DNA from 4 places in the Pseudoalteromonas sp. A25 genome. Region 4 is predicted to be linked to each of the others. Evidence: predicted binding sites of a transcription regulator. Region 4 holds the regulator's gene; each other region holds the start of a gene.
What was found. The regulator sigma-54, encoded in region 4, starts transcription at its own class of promoters, with help from an activator protein. The targets are predictions, from matches to a motif close to GTTGGCACGNNNNTNGNNT.
Positions count from the first base shown of each region.

Region 1: a site for sigma-54 is predicted at 2,495-2,513, ahead of fliE (flagellar hook-basal body complex protein FliE). Genes of this name have one in related genera too.
Region 2: a site for sigma-54 is predicted at 1,724-1,742, ahead of GDK41_RS01055 (DUF1707 SHOCT-like domain-containing protein). Genes of this name have one in related genera too.
Region 3: a site for sigma-54 is predicted at 1,685-1,703, ahead of glnA (glutamate--ammonia ligase). Genes of this name have one in related genera too.

Region 1 covers NZ_AP021846.1:1,261,092-1,265,289, forward strand. Annotated here, with positions in the region: gene GDK41_RS05650 (sensor histidine kinase) at 1-1,013, shown strand, start outside; gene GDK41_RS05655 (sigma-54-dependent transcriptional regulator) at 1,010-2,395, shown strand; gene fliE (flagellar hook-basal body complex protein FliE) at 2,549-2,881, shown strand; gene fliF (flagellar basal-body MS-ring/collar protein FliF) at 2,904-4,198, shown strand, end outside.
Region 2 covers NZ_AP021846.1:219,559-223,756, forward strand. Annotated here, with positions in the region: gene GDK41_RS01045 (MFS transporter) at 1-455, shown strand, start outside; gene GDK41_RS01050 (GNAT family N-acetyltransferase) at 455-976, shown strand; gene GDK41_RS01055 (DUF1707 SHOCT-like domain-containing protein) at 1,010-1,681, opposite strand; gene GDK41_RS01060 (glycoside hydrolase family 97 protein) at 1,928-3,970, opposite strand; gene GDK41_RS01065 (methylamine utilization protein) at 4,158-4,198, shown strand, end outside.
Region 3 covers NZ_AP021846.1:3,591,705-3,595,902, forward strand. Annotated here, with positions in the region: gene typA (translational GTPase TypA) at 1-1,123, opposite strand, end outside; gene glnA (glutamate--ammonia ligase) at 1,769-3,175, shown strand; gene GDK41_RS15620 (DUF4124 domain-containing protein) at 3,292-3,801, shown strand; gene glnL (nitrogen regulation protein NR(II)) at 3,867-4,198, shown strand, end outside.
Region 4 covers NZ_AP021846.1:323,914-328,111, reverse strand. Annotated here, with positions in the region: gene lptC (LPS export ABC transporter periplasmic protein LptC) at 1-140, shown strand, start outside; gene lptA (lipopolysaccharide transport periplasmic protein LptA) at 130-657, shown strand; gene lptB (LPS export ABC transporter ATP-binding protein) at 660-1,385, shown strand; gene GDK41_RS01520 (RNA polymerase factor sigma-54) at 1,442-2,950, shown strand; gene hpf (ribosome hibernation promoting factor) at 2,978-3,265, shown strand; gene ptsN (PTS IIA-like nitrogen regulatory protein PtsN) at 3,268-3,720, shown strand; gene rapZ (RNase adapter RapZ) at 3,739-4,198, shown strand, end outside.

The DNA of each region.
Region 1 (4,198 bases), 940 kb from region 4:
GTGAGCTGAGACAACAAGCAAGTTGGCTAAGTCACCTTGTACATACCATGCCCGCCGGGGTAATAGTACTTGACGGGCAAGGCATGATAGCAAAAGCAAACCAGATAGCCATTGATATGCTTGGTGAGCCGCTTGAAGGGGAAAAGTGGTTTAATATTATCCAACGCTCTTTCAATCCTCAGCAAGATGATGGTCATGAAATATCTCTCAAAGATGGTCGATTAATTAAGCTAGATATCACAGCACTTGCACCAGAACCAGGGCAGTTGATTTTGATGACTGATTTAACAGAGACGCGACGCTTGCAATCGAGGGTTGCGCATATGCAACGGCTCAGTGCTCTTGGCAAAATGGTGGCATCTTTAGCTCATCAAGTTCGTACGCCGTTGTCTGCTGCAATGTTATATGCGGCAAATTTGGGCAGCAGCGCACTGCCAAAAGCGTCACACTCTCGGTTCCACGAAAAGCTGATGTCGAGATTAAAAGACTTGGAATCGCAAGTGAATGATATGCTGTTGTTTGCCAAAAGCGGAGAGCAGCAAGTTGTAGAAACTGTGTCTATGCAACAGTTACTAAACGAAGTCAAAGCTGGTGCAGACGCTATGGTGGCGATGAATGACAGTACTCTTGATGTCGTGTTGCCAGATCCTGATATCGCCGTAATAGGCAATAAAACCGCGTTAGCGAGTGCAATACAAAACTTGATTCATAATAGTATTCAAATTATTGGCGCTGGTGCACAGATCAAAGTAAGTGCTGAGCAAAAAGCAGACAAAATATGTATTTCGGTGAGTGACAATGGACCTGGTGTCGATTCAAATCTGTTAGACAAAATTTTTGAGCCGTTCTTTACAACAAAGAGTCAGGGCACGGGCTTAGGTTTGGCCGTGGTTAGCTCGGTGGCAAATTCTCACAAAGGGCAAGTTGAAGTTAAAAATCTGCCAAATGGTGGCGCATGTTTTAGTTTACTTTTGCCTATTTCGTTCAATACCGAACAATTGGAGGTTGTATGAGTCATTCTATTTTAGTTGTGGAAGATGATGCAGGGCTTAGAGAAGCTTTGATAGACACCTTACAGTTATCTGGGTTTGATTGTGTTGAAGCATCTAGTGCAGAGCAGGCAGTGGTGTTGTTGAAGCAACATAGCTATTCTTTGGTAGTGAGTGATGTACAGATGGGGGCTATGAGTGGTATTGATTTACTTAAAACCATAAAACTTAACTACCCTGATCTACCCGTTTTAATGATGACGGCCTATGCAACGATTGATGATGCGGTGGAAGCAATGCGCTTAGGTGCCATTGACTATATGGCTAAGCCTTTTGCGCCTGAAGTTTTACTCAATATGGTTAGCCGTTATATGCCGCCTAAAGATAAAGAAACAGAAGGCCCTGTTGTTAAAGATCCGCAAAGCCTAAAATTGCTTGAATTGGCAGCGAAGGTCGCAAAGTCAGATGCGAGCGTGATGGTACTTGGACCTAGTGGTTCAGGAAAGGAAGTGTTGGCTCGCTATATTCATGACAAATCAGAGCGTGCAGAGGAAAGTTTTGTTGCAATAAACTGTGCGGCGATCCCTGAAAATATGCTTGAAGCGACATTATTTGGGTATGAAAAAGGCGCTTTTACAGGAGCCATCCAAGCTTGCCCAGGTAAATTTGAACAAGCTCAAAAAGGTACTATATTGCTTGACGAGATCACTGAAATGGATCTCGGTTTGCAAGCTAAGTTGTTAAGGGTATTGCAAGAGCGTGAGGTTGAGAGGCTCGGTGGACGTAAGACCATAGAGCTGGATGTGCGAGTGCTTGCAACTAGTAACCGAGATCTTAAAGAAGCTGTGGCAGCGGGCGATTTTAGAGAAGACTTGTACTATCGCCTGAATGTTTTTCCATTAATGTGGTTGCCTCTTTGCGAACGCCCAGGTGATATTGAAGTACTGGCAGAGCACTTGATTGCTAGACATTGTGTTAAAGCAGGAAAACCCACGCCAACTTTAAGTCATGAGGCAAAGCAAAAACTACTCTCTCACCAGTGGCCTGGAAATGTGAGAGAATTAGATAATGTTGTTCAACGCGCCTTAATTTTGCAACATGGTAATCAAGTGAATGCGGACGATATCTTTATTGAAAGCCATCAAGCTGTAACAACCAATCGTTATGATAAGCAACAGGCGCCAATTGAGGTTGAGTTAAAAACCCAATGCGATGTGTCAGATAGCGGTGAAGGCCAAAGCTACAAAGCTGAGCTGCAAGACAAAGAGCATCAAATGATCCTTGATACACTATCTCGCTGTCAAGGAAAGCGCAAAGAGGTTGCGGAGTTGTTAGGTATGAGCCCAAGAACTTTGCGATATAAGTTGGCCAAAATGCGTGATATGGGCATACCTTTACCAGCTTAATACTTTCCTATTTAGATAAGCCAGTTTAATACTGGCTTATTCTTGTCAAAAATACGACACTTAAATCCACTCTAACCTGTTGTTTTATAATGGTTTAAAGTTGGCATGCATTGTGCTTTTGTTAAGATATCTTTAGTAAAAAGGGTGAGCACAATGAACATTCAACCCAATGCTTTATACCAAGAAATGCAATCACTAGCGCTGGAAGCGACGCGCAATAAACCGCAAGAGAGTTTGCCGGTGCAGTCGTCTGCAAATTCATCGGCTCAATTTGGAGAAATGCTTTCTGATGCCATCAACACTGTTAATGGCTTGCAAAAAGAGGCAAAATCAAAAGTAACGGCTCTAGAAATGGGAGATCGCAATGTATCGCTGGCTGAAGTGATGATTGCTTCTCAAAAATCGTCAGTGGCGTTTGAAGCGACGGTACAAGTAAGAAATAAACTTGTTGAGTCTTATAAAGAAATCATGAGCATGCCTGTTTAAGCTTAGGTAGTGGAGAGTAACTGTGGCAACGAATCAATCAACAGAACTGGCTTTATCAGATGGCGCATCAGGTGGCCAAGCTGATGAACAGCAAGAGCAAAAATCAGGTTATCTGAGTGCGCTAAGTGGCGTTGATATGCTACGCCAAGTTACTTTAGTAATTGCCTTAGCGATTTGTTTAGCAATAGCTGTATTTATCATCATTTGGGCACGCCAGCCTGACTTGCGTCCACTAGGGCAATATCCTACTGATGAGTTAGTACAAACATTAGACTTTTTAGACGCTCAAAAAATTGACTATGAACTTGATGGTAACACCATCATGGTGGCAGAAAGTGATTATCAAACCATTAAATTACAAATGGCGCGAGATGGCTTTTCGCAAGCCCCGAGCTCTGGTACTGACATTTTAATGCAGGATATGGGCTTTGGTGTGAGTCAAAGATTAGAGCGAGAACGTCTAAAACACAGCAGAGAGCAACAATTAGCGCGCACGATTGAAGAGCTTGATGACGTTAGTCGCGCAAAAGTGTTGTTAGCCATTCCGAAAGAAAATGTATTTGCACGTCGCGAGAAGAAGCCCTCAGCTACCGTCGTGTTAACAATCAAGCGCGGTAGAACGCTAGATGGCGAAGAAGTTGACTCAATCGTTGATATTATCGCATCCGCAGTGCAAGGATTAGAGCCTTCACGCGTAACAGTTACGGACCAAAATGGGCGTTTACTAAATTCGGGATCTCAGGATTCACTAGCCGCTCGCTCAAGAAAAGAATATGAAATTGAGCGTAAGAGAGAACAGGAATATCTAGAGAAGATTGATAGTATTTTGATCCCCGTAGTTGGCTTAGGCAAGTTTACCGCACAGGTCGATTTAACGATGGACTTTAGTGCCGTCGAAGAAACGCAAAAGCGTTATAACCCTGATTTGCCTGCTGTTCGTAGTGAAACAACATTTGAAGAAAGTAATATAGGTGGACTTGCCGTTGGCATTCCTGGTGCTTTAACGAACCAGCCACCTACGAATTCAAATATTCCCGAAATTGCCGGTAATGGCAGCGCAGGTAGCGGATCTGCACCAAGTCGTTCGCAAAAAGAAGCAACGCGAAATTATGAATTAGACACTACAATTAGTCATAAGCGTCAGCAAACAGGGGTTATCCGTCGCATCAGCGTCTCAGTAGCCGTGGATTATCTTCCTAAAGCTGATGCTGAAGGCAATATGACACTACAACCTCGCACACAAGAGGAACTAGCGAATATTCGACGTTTATTGCAAGGTGGTGTTGGCTTTGATATGCAACGCGGGGACGCACTAGA
Region 2 (4,198 bases), 100 kb from region 4:
TATTAGTGGGCGCTATGCTGACTAAGTATTTTCAAAGTCGGTGTGGTGTGGGCAAAACACTTGCGCTTTTTTGGCCTTTATTGCTGATAAGCGGTAGCTGTTTTTTGATTTTACCATTCACGTTGGTTACTGCGTTGTTTGGATATGCATTGGTAATGATTGTTTTTGGCGGTTACTTTTCTTTGTATATGCGCCTTGTGAGTAGGCTTTTCCCTTCTCAGGCTGGTACTGCCAATGCGCTAATTGGTGCTATCGAGTTACTGCTATTTACGTTACTGGCAGTGGCTCTTAATACCTACTTTATAAATGTGCCCAGTGATATCGCTTGGCTTATCTGGGCTGTAGCTGCGTTGCTGATATGGGCTTGGGGAACCTTGTTTATAGAGCAAGAACAAGCGAGCGTTTATTGCCAGCATTTAAAGCAAACAGTAAAAATTAAAAAAAGGAGTCGCTAATGCAATTTAGTACAGCAAGACTTGCAATTCGTTTAGTCACACCAGATGACTTACAAGCTAGCTATGAGCATCGTAGTTGTGCGCAAACCTCTCGCTATATAGGTGATCCCGTTACCTTTGAGCAAGCAAAAACACGGTTATTAGAAGGTTGTAAACCATGGTTAGCGCACGAACATCAACGTTTAGCGCTGGCAATTACTTTGCAAGAGGGTGGTAAGCTGATAGGCGAATTGATGTTTAAATATGTCAATAAGGAGAGCTTAATTGGTGAAATAGGGTATAGATTACATAAAGATTATATTGGTCAAGGGTATGCGTTTGAGGCGGTTGATGCATTCGTTAAAACGCTATTTGAACAATTGCCCGTAATGAAAGTTACTGCGCTATGCGCCACTGAAAATACGGCATCATGGAAGTTAATGGAAAAGCTAGGAATGCAAAGAGAGGGGCACTTGCGCAGTCATATCAAATTAGGAAATGCGCGCGCAGATGCCTATTATTACGGTTTGTGTCGAAATTAGAGCTCAGAGGCTGAACGAGGATACACGCATAAGTTATGAGTGTTTTCCTTCATCAAATAGCGATTTTAGGCTATGTGCAAACTGCTTAACCTTTTCTTGCATAGTTTGTTTAACGCTAATATCAACGGAGCCTAAAATTACTTTACCTTGAATATAAAGTTTGGGACGTTGGGCGGTATGAGTATTTGATGAGAGCCCTACACGGTTATTGCTCACATGGCCTAGGATATTTGTGGTGCTAGTGATGACGTCAATGTTGTCAGGGACAATAATTTCATCACTGCCACTGATACAGTTTATTTCTATGGTTACCTCTGGGTGCGTAAACACTGCATTTCTAAAATCTAACTCTATGCTACCCAGATAGTTATTTAGTTTTATATGCTTAGGAACAACCCACTCGCCGCTGCGTTGATCAGCGCTTAAAATTGAGGTGATGCTGAGTGTATCAGGATGATCAGTCGAGGCGGTAAATTTTGGTTGCATTCTCGCTTGCTTTTCACTGTGATAGCGCGGATCAGATTGAAGCGGTAAGTCGGCTGCTAAAGCTTGAAGTTGCTCTGCATCATCTATGCTATACGCCTTGTCTAAACGACGTTCAAAGGCATCTGCTGATATTTCGCCATGACTGTAGTTAAGGATAAGTTGATCGATCACTTCTTCTCTGACGGCATCAACAGGTCTATCTTTAGTGGGTACTGGCATTTTACTCTCCCTATAGTGCAATAATCATCATTTTACATGTACTAGCAATGACCGGGCCATGATTTAAATTGTTTTTTATCAGATACTTATGTTTTAGTGTTGGGTTGATAGATGGTGATAAGTACCAAAGAGTAGGCAATTTCACCAATTATATGTAGTTATAACAGCAAGAACGACAGGATGCGAGGTGTGATTATTGACAGGATAGGTCGATACCCGCAGGTATCGACCTTGATTGTTCAAGTATTACAGTGCTTTAAATCGAATGGCTGTACCACCGCTGGTAGCCAACTTCAAAGTTAATGTATCTTTTGCCGTAACAATGCGTTTGCTGATTTGTATATCATATGGGTTATTTTTCCACTCAGCATTTTTACCGTCTTGGTATATTTGTGCTTCGAATTTTTTATTTTCTTCTAAAAAGCTTAGTGGCACTGTTATTGTTCGGGCTTGCTCATCGGTTATGGCTCCTAGATACCAGTCGTTGCCAGGGTATTTTCCTCGCTGTCTTTCTTTTCTAGCAAACACCACGTAATCACCCACCTCCCCCAACAGAGCGAGACTGTGCTCCCAGTCAGTGGGGACATCTTTGATAAACTGAAAGGCATCAGCTTTGGCGAGGTAATTGTTCGGCAGATCTGCTGCCATTTGAATAGGGCTATATAGCACAACATATAAAGCTAGCTGCTTAGCTAATGTGGTTTGAGGGCGGTTAGTTTTATCGCCCAAGCCATTGAAGCCCATGTCAAAAATTCCGGGTGTAAAATCCATTGGCCCTGCTAGCATACGCGTAAACGCCAACATTGGCGTATGCTCTGGAGGGTTGGGTGGTGTACCCCAAGCATTAAACTCTTGACCTCTTGCCCCCTCACGGCTTAACCAGTTTGGATATGTGCGGCGCAATCCGGTATCTTTGATGGGTTCGTGACTATTAATACTAATTTGATACTTGGATGCACGCTTTACGTTATCTAGATATTCGTTGACCATGAATTGACCATCATGCCATTCAAAGCGAGGGATGCCTCGCTCGTCTATACGTTTGATGTTGCCACCATCAGCAACATAGCCAGTTTTGACCTGGCGCACACCAACTTGTTGGTATAGTTTAAATGCATCATCCATTTGGTTGCGATAGTTGCTGACATTACCAGATGTCTCGTGATGGCCAATAAGGCGCGCCCCGACTTTTTTGCCATGCTCACTAATGGCTGCAATATCAAAATCTGGATAGGTTTGAGTGAAGCTAAACACATCGCCGTTATAGAACCAGTCACCGTCCCATCCAGTATTCCAGCCTTCAACTAATACGCCATCGAATCCATGCTTTGCCGCAAAGCTCAAGTATTCTTTAGTGCGTTCGGTAGTGGCGCCATGTTTTTCACCACTGCCCCAGGTATTTTTGCCGATATGCATACCCCACCAAATACCCAAATATTTACCAGGCTCGATCCATGACGTATCTGCTAATTTATTGGGCTCATTTAGGTTTAAAATGAGATGAGAGTTGAGCAAGTCAGTGGCTTTATCGCCTATCTGCAAGGTTCTCCATGGCGTTTTAAATTGCCCATTGGTTTTAACTTTTATACCATCAGACCAAGGTGTTAAGTCAGCTATAAAAGTGCCTGGACGGCGTTGATTTAAAGTCATTGCTGCATAGTCAACGAGTGCAGCTTCATGCACGCTAATGTGCACGCCATCAGCATTTTTTAGTGTGAAGGGAGTGTGTACGTGTGCTGCATCGTGTAAGCTGGTGGTGTTGTAGGTGTATTCATAACGGTTCCAGCCTCGTGCTGGGATCCACCATGCTGTGCTACTTTCACTCGTTGCAAAATTAAACTCAGTGAGTTCTTTGGTGATGTATAATGCATTGTTTTTATTTACTTCATAGCGAAAGCCTAGACCATCATTAAATACTCTAACACGCAGTATATAGGCTGATTCTTTGTTGTTTTTATCACGCAGCTTAACTTCTAATTCATTGTGTGAATCTTCAATGATACGTGTTTCGCCCCAAGGTTGTTGCCAAGTGCTATGATGCTTGCTGGTGGTTGATGTCGAAATTTCGATGTTGTCTTTCATTGGTGCGGCGCGCTGAAACTCAAAGCCCAATTTAGACCCGTTTAGTAATGGCTTATTGTTAAACGTAACCTGATACTGAGGTTGAGCGTGGTTGTCATCAACTGTGAACTTGATGTTGCCATCGGGAGAGCTGACCGAGTAGCTTGCTGCTTGCGTTGCTGCACAAAACAAACTGCCACACAGTGTTAGAGTGCTGATTAAGCGCATGATGTTACCTAATTTGTTGTCATAAGTGGTGTTTTACTAGCATACTGCCCCAACCCCAAAACTCGGAAATATCTGCATACGTATTCATGTTGAAAGAGTTAGAGTGCACCTCTGGTCTAACTAGGAAGTCACATAGTTAGCAAGCTTGCTCTATACTGATCAGCAAAGCACATGTAAGGAATGCTGGATGAAAAAAATACTCTTGTTGCTTGGATTATTGAGCAGTGC
Region 3 (4,198 bases), 620 kb from region 4:
GCATGTTTTCGATCAAAATACCTAAGTGCAATTCACCACGACCAGATACGCGGAAGCTATCAGGGTTATCCGTCTCTTCAACACGAAGTGCAACGTTGTGTACTAGCTCATTTTGCAAACGCTCAAGAATATTACGTGAAGTCACGAATTTACCTTCTTGACCTGCAAATGGTGAAGTGTTCACAGAGAACGTCATGGTTACTGTTGGTTCGTCAACAGACAATGCTGGCAATGCTTCAACCGTATTCACATCACAAATTGTGTCTGAAATTTTCAGCTCACCTAAACCAGTAATAGCGATGATGTCGCCAGCCTGTGCTTGCTGTGCTTCGTGACGGTCTAGACCAAGATATGTTAATACCTGACCTACTTTACCGTTACGTGTTTTACCATCAGCGCCTACCACAGTTACCTGTTGGTTTACTTTAACAGTACCGCGCTTGATACGGCCTACACCAATAACACCAATGTAAGAGTTATAGTCAAGTTGCGAAATCTGCATCTGGAAGCCACCATCAGGATCGGCATCTGGCGCAGCTACTTGCTCAACAATCGCTTCAAACATTGGTTGCATATTGTCTGAAGGCTCGTCTAGGTCAAGCGTGGCCCAACCATTGATAGCAGATGCGTAAATCACTTGGAAGTCCAATTGATCATCCGTTGCACCTAAGTTATCAAATAGGTCAAATACCTGATCCATAACCCAATCAGGGCGTGCACCTGGCTTATCAATTTTGTTGATAACAACAATAGGCTTAAGACCTAACGCGAATGCCTTTTGCGTTACGAAACGCGTTTGTGGCATAGGGCCTTCTTGTGCATCAACCAGTAGCAATACTGAGTCAACCATTGAAAGAACACGTTCTACTTCACCACCGAAGTCAGCGTGTCCCGGAGTGTCTACGATGTTAATGTGGTAATCGTTCCACTCAATCGCGGTGTTTTTAGCTAGGATGGTGATACCGCGCTCTTTTTCGATATCGTTTGAATCCATTACACGCTCTTCGTTACCGCCGCGTGTCTCTAGCGTACCTGATTGCTCAAGCAACTTATCAACTAGGGTTGTTTTACCGTGGTCTACGTGGGCGATAATCGCGATATTACGTAATTTTTCAATGCTCATGTTTATAACTCAGATAATTACTCAAAAGAGTGGGTTAATCCTATACACCTAATTGTGCAAAACAGTCTATAAATTGACCGCTAGGATTTATAAAGTGGCGTATTATCCCCTAATAACGTCATAGATGAAAGTTTATGCAGCATTATTTTTTTGTTACGAGCTGCAAATTACCTATTTTTAGGCATTATTAACAATATTAAGCAGCTTTTCTGGGATAGTTAGGGGTTTATAGTACGATGTTAAATAAGGAAAATCGCTATAGAGTACATGAAAGTGAAGACTGCGCTGTAATTAAATCGAAGCGCTTAATTGTCACCTTGATATTTCATAAATAAATCATCAATACCGCTTAGAATACAACAACACTCAGATCATAATAACTCATCTATTTTACATGCCACACAATGCGCCAAATAATGACGTGTCGCAATGAAAAAGCACTCAAGTCAGCTATACTCAAAGCGCACCATAGGTGTGCATATGCGGATCATTTTGGTGCACCATAGCAGTGCGAGTGATAACATCAAAAAAACAAAGTGTTATTTTTCAATATATTGCAAAATTGGCACATATTAAGCTTACAAAAACCGCAATCGCATTAAGTTAATGCAGCAAGCATAAAAAACCCAACGAGTCGGAGGACACATGTCACAATCGGTTTTAGATTTTATCAAAGAAAATGACGTTAAATTCGTAGATTTACGTTTTACAGATACCAAAGGTAAAGAGCAGCACGTTTCTATTCCTCATCATCAAGCCGATGAAGACTTCTTCGAAGACGGTAAAATGTTTGATGGCTCTTCAATTGCTGGTTGGAAAGGCATTAACGAATCTGACATGGTATTAATGCCAGACGCTGCATCAGCAAAGCTTGACCCATTCGCTGAAGAAACAACCATGATCGTTCGTTGTGACGTTGTTGAGCCAAACACTCACCAAGGCTATGAGCGCGACCCTCGCTCTGTTGCTAAACGTGCTGAAGAATATATGCGCTCAACGGGCATCGCTGACACCGTATTGTTTGGTCCAGAGCCTGAATTCTTCCTATTTGATGATGTTAAGTTCAAAACTGACATGTCTGGCTCTATGTACAAAATTGATGCACAAGAAGCATCTTGGAACTCAGATAGAGACTATGAAGGTGGTAACACTGGTCACCGTCCTGGCGTTAAAGGTGGTTACTTTCCAGTTGCCCCCGTTGATTCATCACAAGACTGGCGTTCTGCGACCTGTTTAGTACTTGAAGAGCTTGGTCAAGTTGTTGAAGCACACCACCACGAAGTGGCAACGGCGGGTCAAAACGAAATCGCTACGCGCTTTAATACCATGGTATTAAAAGCAGACGAAATTCAAGAAATGAAATACGTTATTCACAACATGGCGCACCTTTACGGTAAAACGGCAACTTTCATGCCTAAGCCAATCGTGGGTGATAACGGTTCTGGTATGCACTGTCACCAGTCTTTAGCTAAAGATGGCAAAAACATCTTCGCAGGCGACAAGTACGGCGGCCTTTCTGAAGAAGCGCTTTACTACATCGGTGGTATCATCAAGCATGCTAAAGCAATCAATGCATTTGCTAACGCGTCAACTAACTCATACAAGCGTTTAGTACCAGGCTTTGAAGCCCCTGTTATGCTTGCATACTCTGCACGTAACCGTTCAGCTTCTATTCGTATTCCTGTAGTACCTTCAGAGAAAGCTCGTCGTATCGAAGTGCGCTTCCCTGATCCAACAGCAAACCCATACCTTGCATTCTCAGCAATGTTAATGGCTGGCCTTGACGGTATCAAAAACAAGATCCACCCTGGCGATGCGATGGACAAAGATTTATACGACTTACCAGCTGAAGAAGCTGCTGAGATCCCAACTGTTGCGTCTTCACTAGACGAAGCATTGGCATGTCTTGACGCAGACCGTGAGTTCTTAACTCAAGGCGGCGTATTCACTGACGACTTAATCGATGCTTACATTAAGCTTAAGTCTCAAGAAGTGGAAAAACTGAACATGACAACTCACCCTGTTGAGTTTGAAATGTACTACAGCGTTTAATCGCGCAAATTAAATCATATGTGTTCTCAAGCCCGCTTAAGCGGGCTTTTTTGTAGTAAAACAACATGTTTAATACTAAAGTATAGCTGTGTTAAATAAATTAAGGGACGCTGAAGATGAGACGTATTTTGTTGGTATCATGCCTTGTACTAACTTTTTGCGCCATGGCTTCGCAGCCAAAAGTTTACCGATGGAAAGATGAAAACGGTAACTGGGTATTTTCAGATGTGCCCCGTCAAGGCTCAGAGCGAGTCAACCTCAATAAGCCCATCAGTATACCCACAGCAGATACATCCGTCTTAAGCACCACAAAAGAAAAAAAAGCGATAGCATACGAAGTTAAAATATCCTCCCCTGGGAGCGAGCAAACACTCAGAGAAAACACAGGTACCGTGTATGTGACTGGTCAAGTAAAGCCTGTATTTAGCAAAGGTCTCACCGTACAATTATCTTTAGATGGCAAAATTGTCAGTGATAGACAAACCAACACCACCTTTGCACTGAAAAATGTTGATCGAGGCGAGCATAAACTCATTATGTATTTATTCGACGAGCACGGCGCAAGAATTGCAACTAGTCCCGCAAGTACATTTTATTTACACCGAGCAAACCGCATTAATCCATAGCTCAGGGTATATACACGTGATATAGTGCACCAACTTGGTGCAAAAAAAGTAGTAGGTGATCCATCATGGTACAAAGTACCCACCCATTTTTAAATGCGCTTTGGCATAACTTATCAACTTGCGTATTCTTACTCGACAGCAAATTTGTAATTCAATATGCCAACAACAGCTGCAGCGAACTCGTTGGCTTGGGCCTAAAACGCCTAATCGGATTACCAATTAATGATATCTTCAGCCATCATCATATTGACTTTGAACGCCTCGCTCAATACGCCTTAAACGATGGTGTTGACTGCCAACAGCATAGAGTTGACGTGGTGTTTATCGATAATCGCGCAGCCACGCTTAACCTGCATGCTAGGCGCTTAAACCATCAAGATGATGCCTATATTTTACT
Region 4 (4,198 bases):
AACGGCTGATGCAATCAGAGCGGCCAGTTGAGATCACCGGCCCAAGTTTAAAAATTACCGGTAAAGGCCTCAATGCTGATTTGAATACTGATATCATTGAACTAATAAACCACACTCGAACCATTTATTATGACCAATAAACTATTTATCACTGCCATACTTTTAGGAACAATACTCTGCCAGCCAAGTTTTGCTCAACAAACGACCATGGCGAATGAAGTTTCTATCAAAGCAGGCAAGCAACAAGCTCAGCTTAAAACGAATATTGGCATTTTTGAGCAAAATGTTGAAATTATTCACGGTAACCGAACAATCAATGCAGATAGGCTCGAGGTACACCGCCGCGAAGAACTCGGCGACAACAAGCAGTTACTCGTTGCTACAGGCTCACCTGCGCGCTTTAGCGAAAAACAACCAGATGGAACGACTTTGTCAGCCAGCGCTATGGAAATACGCTACGATGTTGCCAACCGCACCTTAGAAATAAAAGGGAATGCAACCATCAACCAAGCAGGACAGATTATTCAAGCACAAGCAATCACCTACGACATGGATAAGCAACTGATTAGCGCCGAGCGTGGTGAACAAGATAGTGCTCGCGTACACACTATATTGGTCCCTGAAAAAAAAGCCAAACAAGCTGGCCAAGGTAACTAACTATGAGTGTATTAACTGCAACCGCATTGGCGAAAAGCTATAAAGGACGACAAGTTGTTAAAAATGTCAGCCTAAGCGTTGAAGCTGGCAGTATCGTTGGCCTACTTGGCCCCAATGGCGCAGGGAAAACGACTAGTTTTTATATGATAGTGGGGCTGGTTCCTAGCGATCATGGCTCTGTGTGTATTAACGACCACGACATCACTTTACTGCCGATGCATAACCGTGCTCGATTAGGTATTGGCTATTTACCACAAGAATCATCCATTTTTAGAAAACTGACAGTTTATCAAAATTTAATGGCGATACTGGAGACTCGTAATTCTCTCAATAAAGTAGCTCGTGAACAGGTTTTAAATGAACTGCTCGATGAATTTAATATTCAACATATCAGAGACAGCTTAGGTATGGCATTATCAGGTGGTGAACGTCGCAGGGTAGAAATTGCTCGCGCTTTAGCCGCAAATCCAAAATTTATCCTGTTAGATGAGCCTTTTGCTGGTGTTGATCCTATTTCAGTGTTAGATATAAAGAAAATTATTGAGCATTTAAAAAATAGAGGCATAGGCGTACTTATTACCGACCACAATGTTCGAGAAACCCTTGATGTATGTGAAAAAGCTTACATTGTATCACACGGAGAACTCATCGCTTCTGGTACCCCTGAACATGTTTTAGCGGATCAAACGGTCAGAGATGTCTACCTTGGTGAGCAATTCAAGCTATAGTTAATGTACGCTTAGTCACACTAATAACAAAGAACAAGAAGGATTGTTAAAGGTACATGAGGCAATCATTACAGCTGCGCATGGGGCAGCAACTTACCATGACACCGCAACTACAGCAGGCTATTCGCCTACTGCAGTTGAGCACGCTGGATTTACAGCAAGAAATTCAAGAAGCGCTGGATAGCAACCCGCTTCTTGAAGTCGATGAGTCGGACTCTGATCCAGAGACCCATAGCAGTGACCAAGAAAAAAATGGTAAAGATGACAGTCGTGATGATACACAAACGGACAATCAAGAGGTTGAGGCCATCAGTGACTATGAAATGGACTCTGATTCAGCGCTAACCAAAGAAACACTCAGTGATGAGCTTGCCATGGATGTCACGTGGGATGAGTATATGAGTGCCGCCCCTGCTGCAAGCAGCGGCCCAATGCCCGAAGACGAAACCATATATCAAGGTGAAACAACTGAAACACTCCATGAATATTTAATGTGGCAACTAGAGCTAACCCCATTTAGTCCCACTGATCGGGGTATTGCTGTAGCGATAGTTGAAGCAATTGATGATAACGGTACGCTGACTCTCAGTACTGAAGACATTCTAGAGAGCTTAAATGATGGCAACAGTGGTGAGCCGATTGAGCTTGATGAAGTAGAGGCTGTACTGAAACGGATCCAGCTATTTGACCCAATTGGAATAGGTGCTCGCACACTACAAGAGTGTTTATGCATACAACTCAATCAATTTGACCCAAATACCCCTTGGTTAAATGAAACCAAAATGATTCTCAATGAGCACATCGACTTATTGGCTAGTCGTGACTACCGAACCTTGATGAAAAAAACAAAGCTCAAAGAGAATGATTTGAAAGAGGTCATGACTTTAATTCATACACTCAACCCAAAGCCCGCTTCTAGTATTATTCGAGAAGAATCAGAGTATGTTATTCCTGACGTTTCTGTTAAAAAAGTAAAGGGCCGTTGGGTTGTGGAGCTCAACCCTGACTGTATGCCAAAAATCCGTGTTAACGACCATTACGCAGCCATGTCTCGTTCGGTTAAATCCAGCACTGATAGTCAGTTTATTCGCTCACACTTACAAGAAGCAAAATGGTTCATTAAAAGTTTAGAAAGCAGAAATGAAACATTAATGAAAGTTACTAATTGCATTGTTCAACAACAACAGGCATTCTTTGAACATGGCCCAGAAGCAATGCGACCTATGGTGTTAAACGATGTGGCTGAAATGGTTGAAATGCACGAGTCCACTATCTCTCGTGTTACCACACAAAAATACATGCACACACCCAGGGGCATTTTTGAGTTGAAATATTTCTTCTCAAGCCATGTTAGTACAGAAAACGGAGGTGAGTGCTCTTCAACAGCGATTCGAGCACTTATCAAGAAGCTAATTGCCGCAGAAAATACAGCTAAACCATTAAGCGATAGTAAGATTGCGGATATATTAGCGGAGCAAGGAATTAAGGTGGCCCGACGTACCATAGCAAAATATCGGGAGTCGTTAGCCATTCCACCGTCCAATCAGCGCAAAAGCCTGATTTAGACGTATTACCAAAGAAGGAAAATGCTTATGCAACTAAATTTAACTGGTCGTCACGTAGAAATCACCGATTCATTAAGAGACTATGTAAACAACAAGTTTGCGAAGCTAGAAAGGCACTTTGATCATATTAACAATGTGCATGTAATCTTAGATGTTGAAAAGCTTGTACAAAAAGCTGAGGCTACTTTGCACGTTAATGGTGGAGAACTCTTTGCTTCAACCGAACATCAAGACATGTACGCTGCAATCGACGGTTTAATAGATAAATTGGACCGTCAAGTTATTAAGCACAAAGAGAAGCTTATTCGACACTAATCATGAAATTAAGCTCTATAGTAAACAAGGACTGCACCAAAGCTGCAGTCCTTTTTAATAGCAAAAAACGTGTTCTCGAATACATCAGCGAGCTGGCGCACGAGCAACTTCCTCACTTGAACCCCCATGATATTCTTAATGCTTTAATGAGCAGAGAAAAGCTGGGCAGTACAGGTATAGGTAAAGGTATTGCGATTCCACATGGCCGGATTGATGGCATAGAGCAGGTCACTGCAATGTTACTGGTTAACCAACAAGGCATTCCCTTTGATGCTATTGATAATAGACCAGTGGATATCTTCCTCGCACTCATCGTGCCAGATGGCGATAATGAGCAGCATTTGAAGACCTTAGCCGCGATTGCTGAGAAATTAAATAACAAAGAGTTTTGTAAGCAGTTAAGGAACGCTGGTAATGATGAGGAACTTTATGCCATTATAGCCTCTGCAGATTAGGTGACCAGGAGAAGCATAGTGGAATTAATCATCATTAGCGGTCGCTCTGGTTCAGGTAAATCAGTAGCGTTGCGCGTATTAGAAGACTTAGGCTATTATTGTGTCGATAATATCCCAGTCAATCTATTACCCTCTTTAGTGCGCAGCGTATCGGATAACTACGACAAAATCGCTGTTAGTATCGATGTACGTAACCTACCAAAAGAGCAGCAAGATTTTAATGATATTTTAGAGTACCTCCCTGGGTTTGCTAACCCAATGCTATTCTATCTAGATAGTGACGATAACACGCTCATTCGACGCTTCTCTGAAACACGGCGCTTACACCCACTATCCATGCATGATCTTCCATTGGACTTAGCCATACGCGAAGAAAAAAAGCTACTTGACGTACTGACAACCCGTGCAGATGTGTTAATTGATACCAGTGAACTCAGCGTACACCAACTTGCAGAGACCATACGTGAGCGCATTTTAG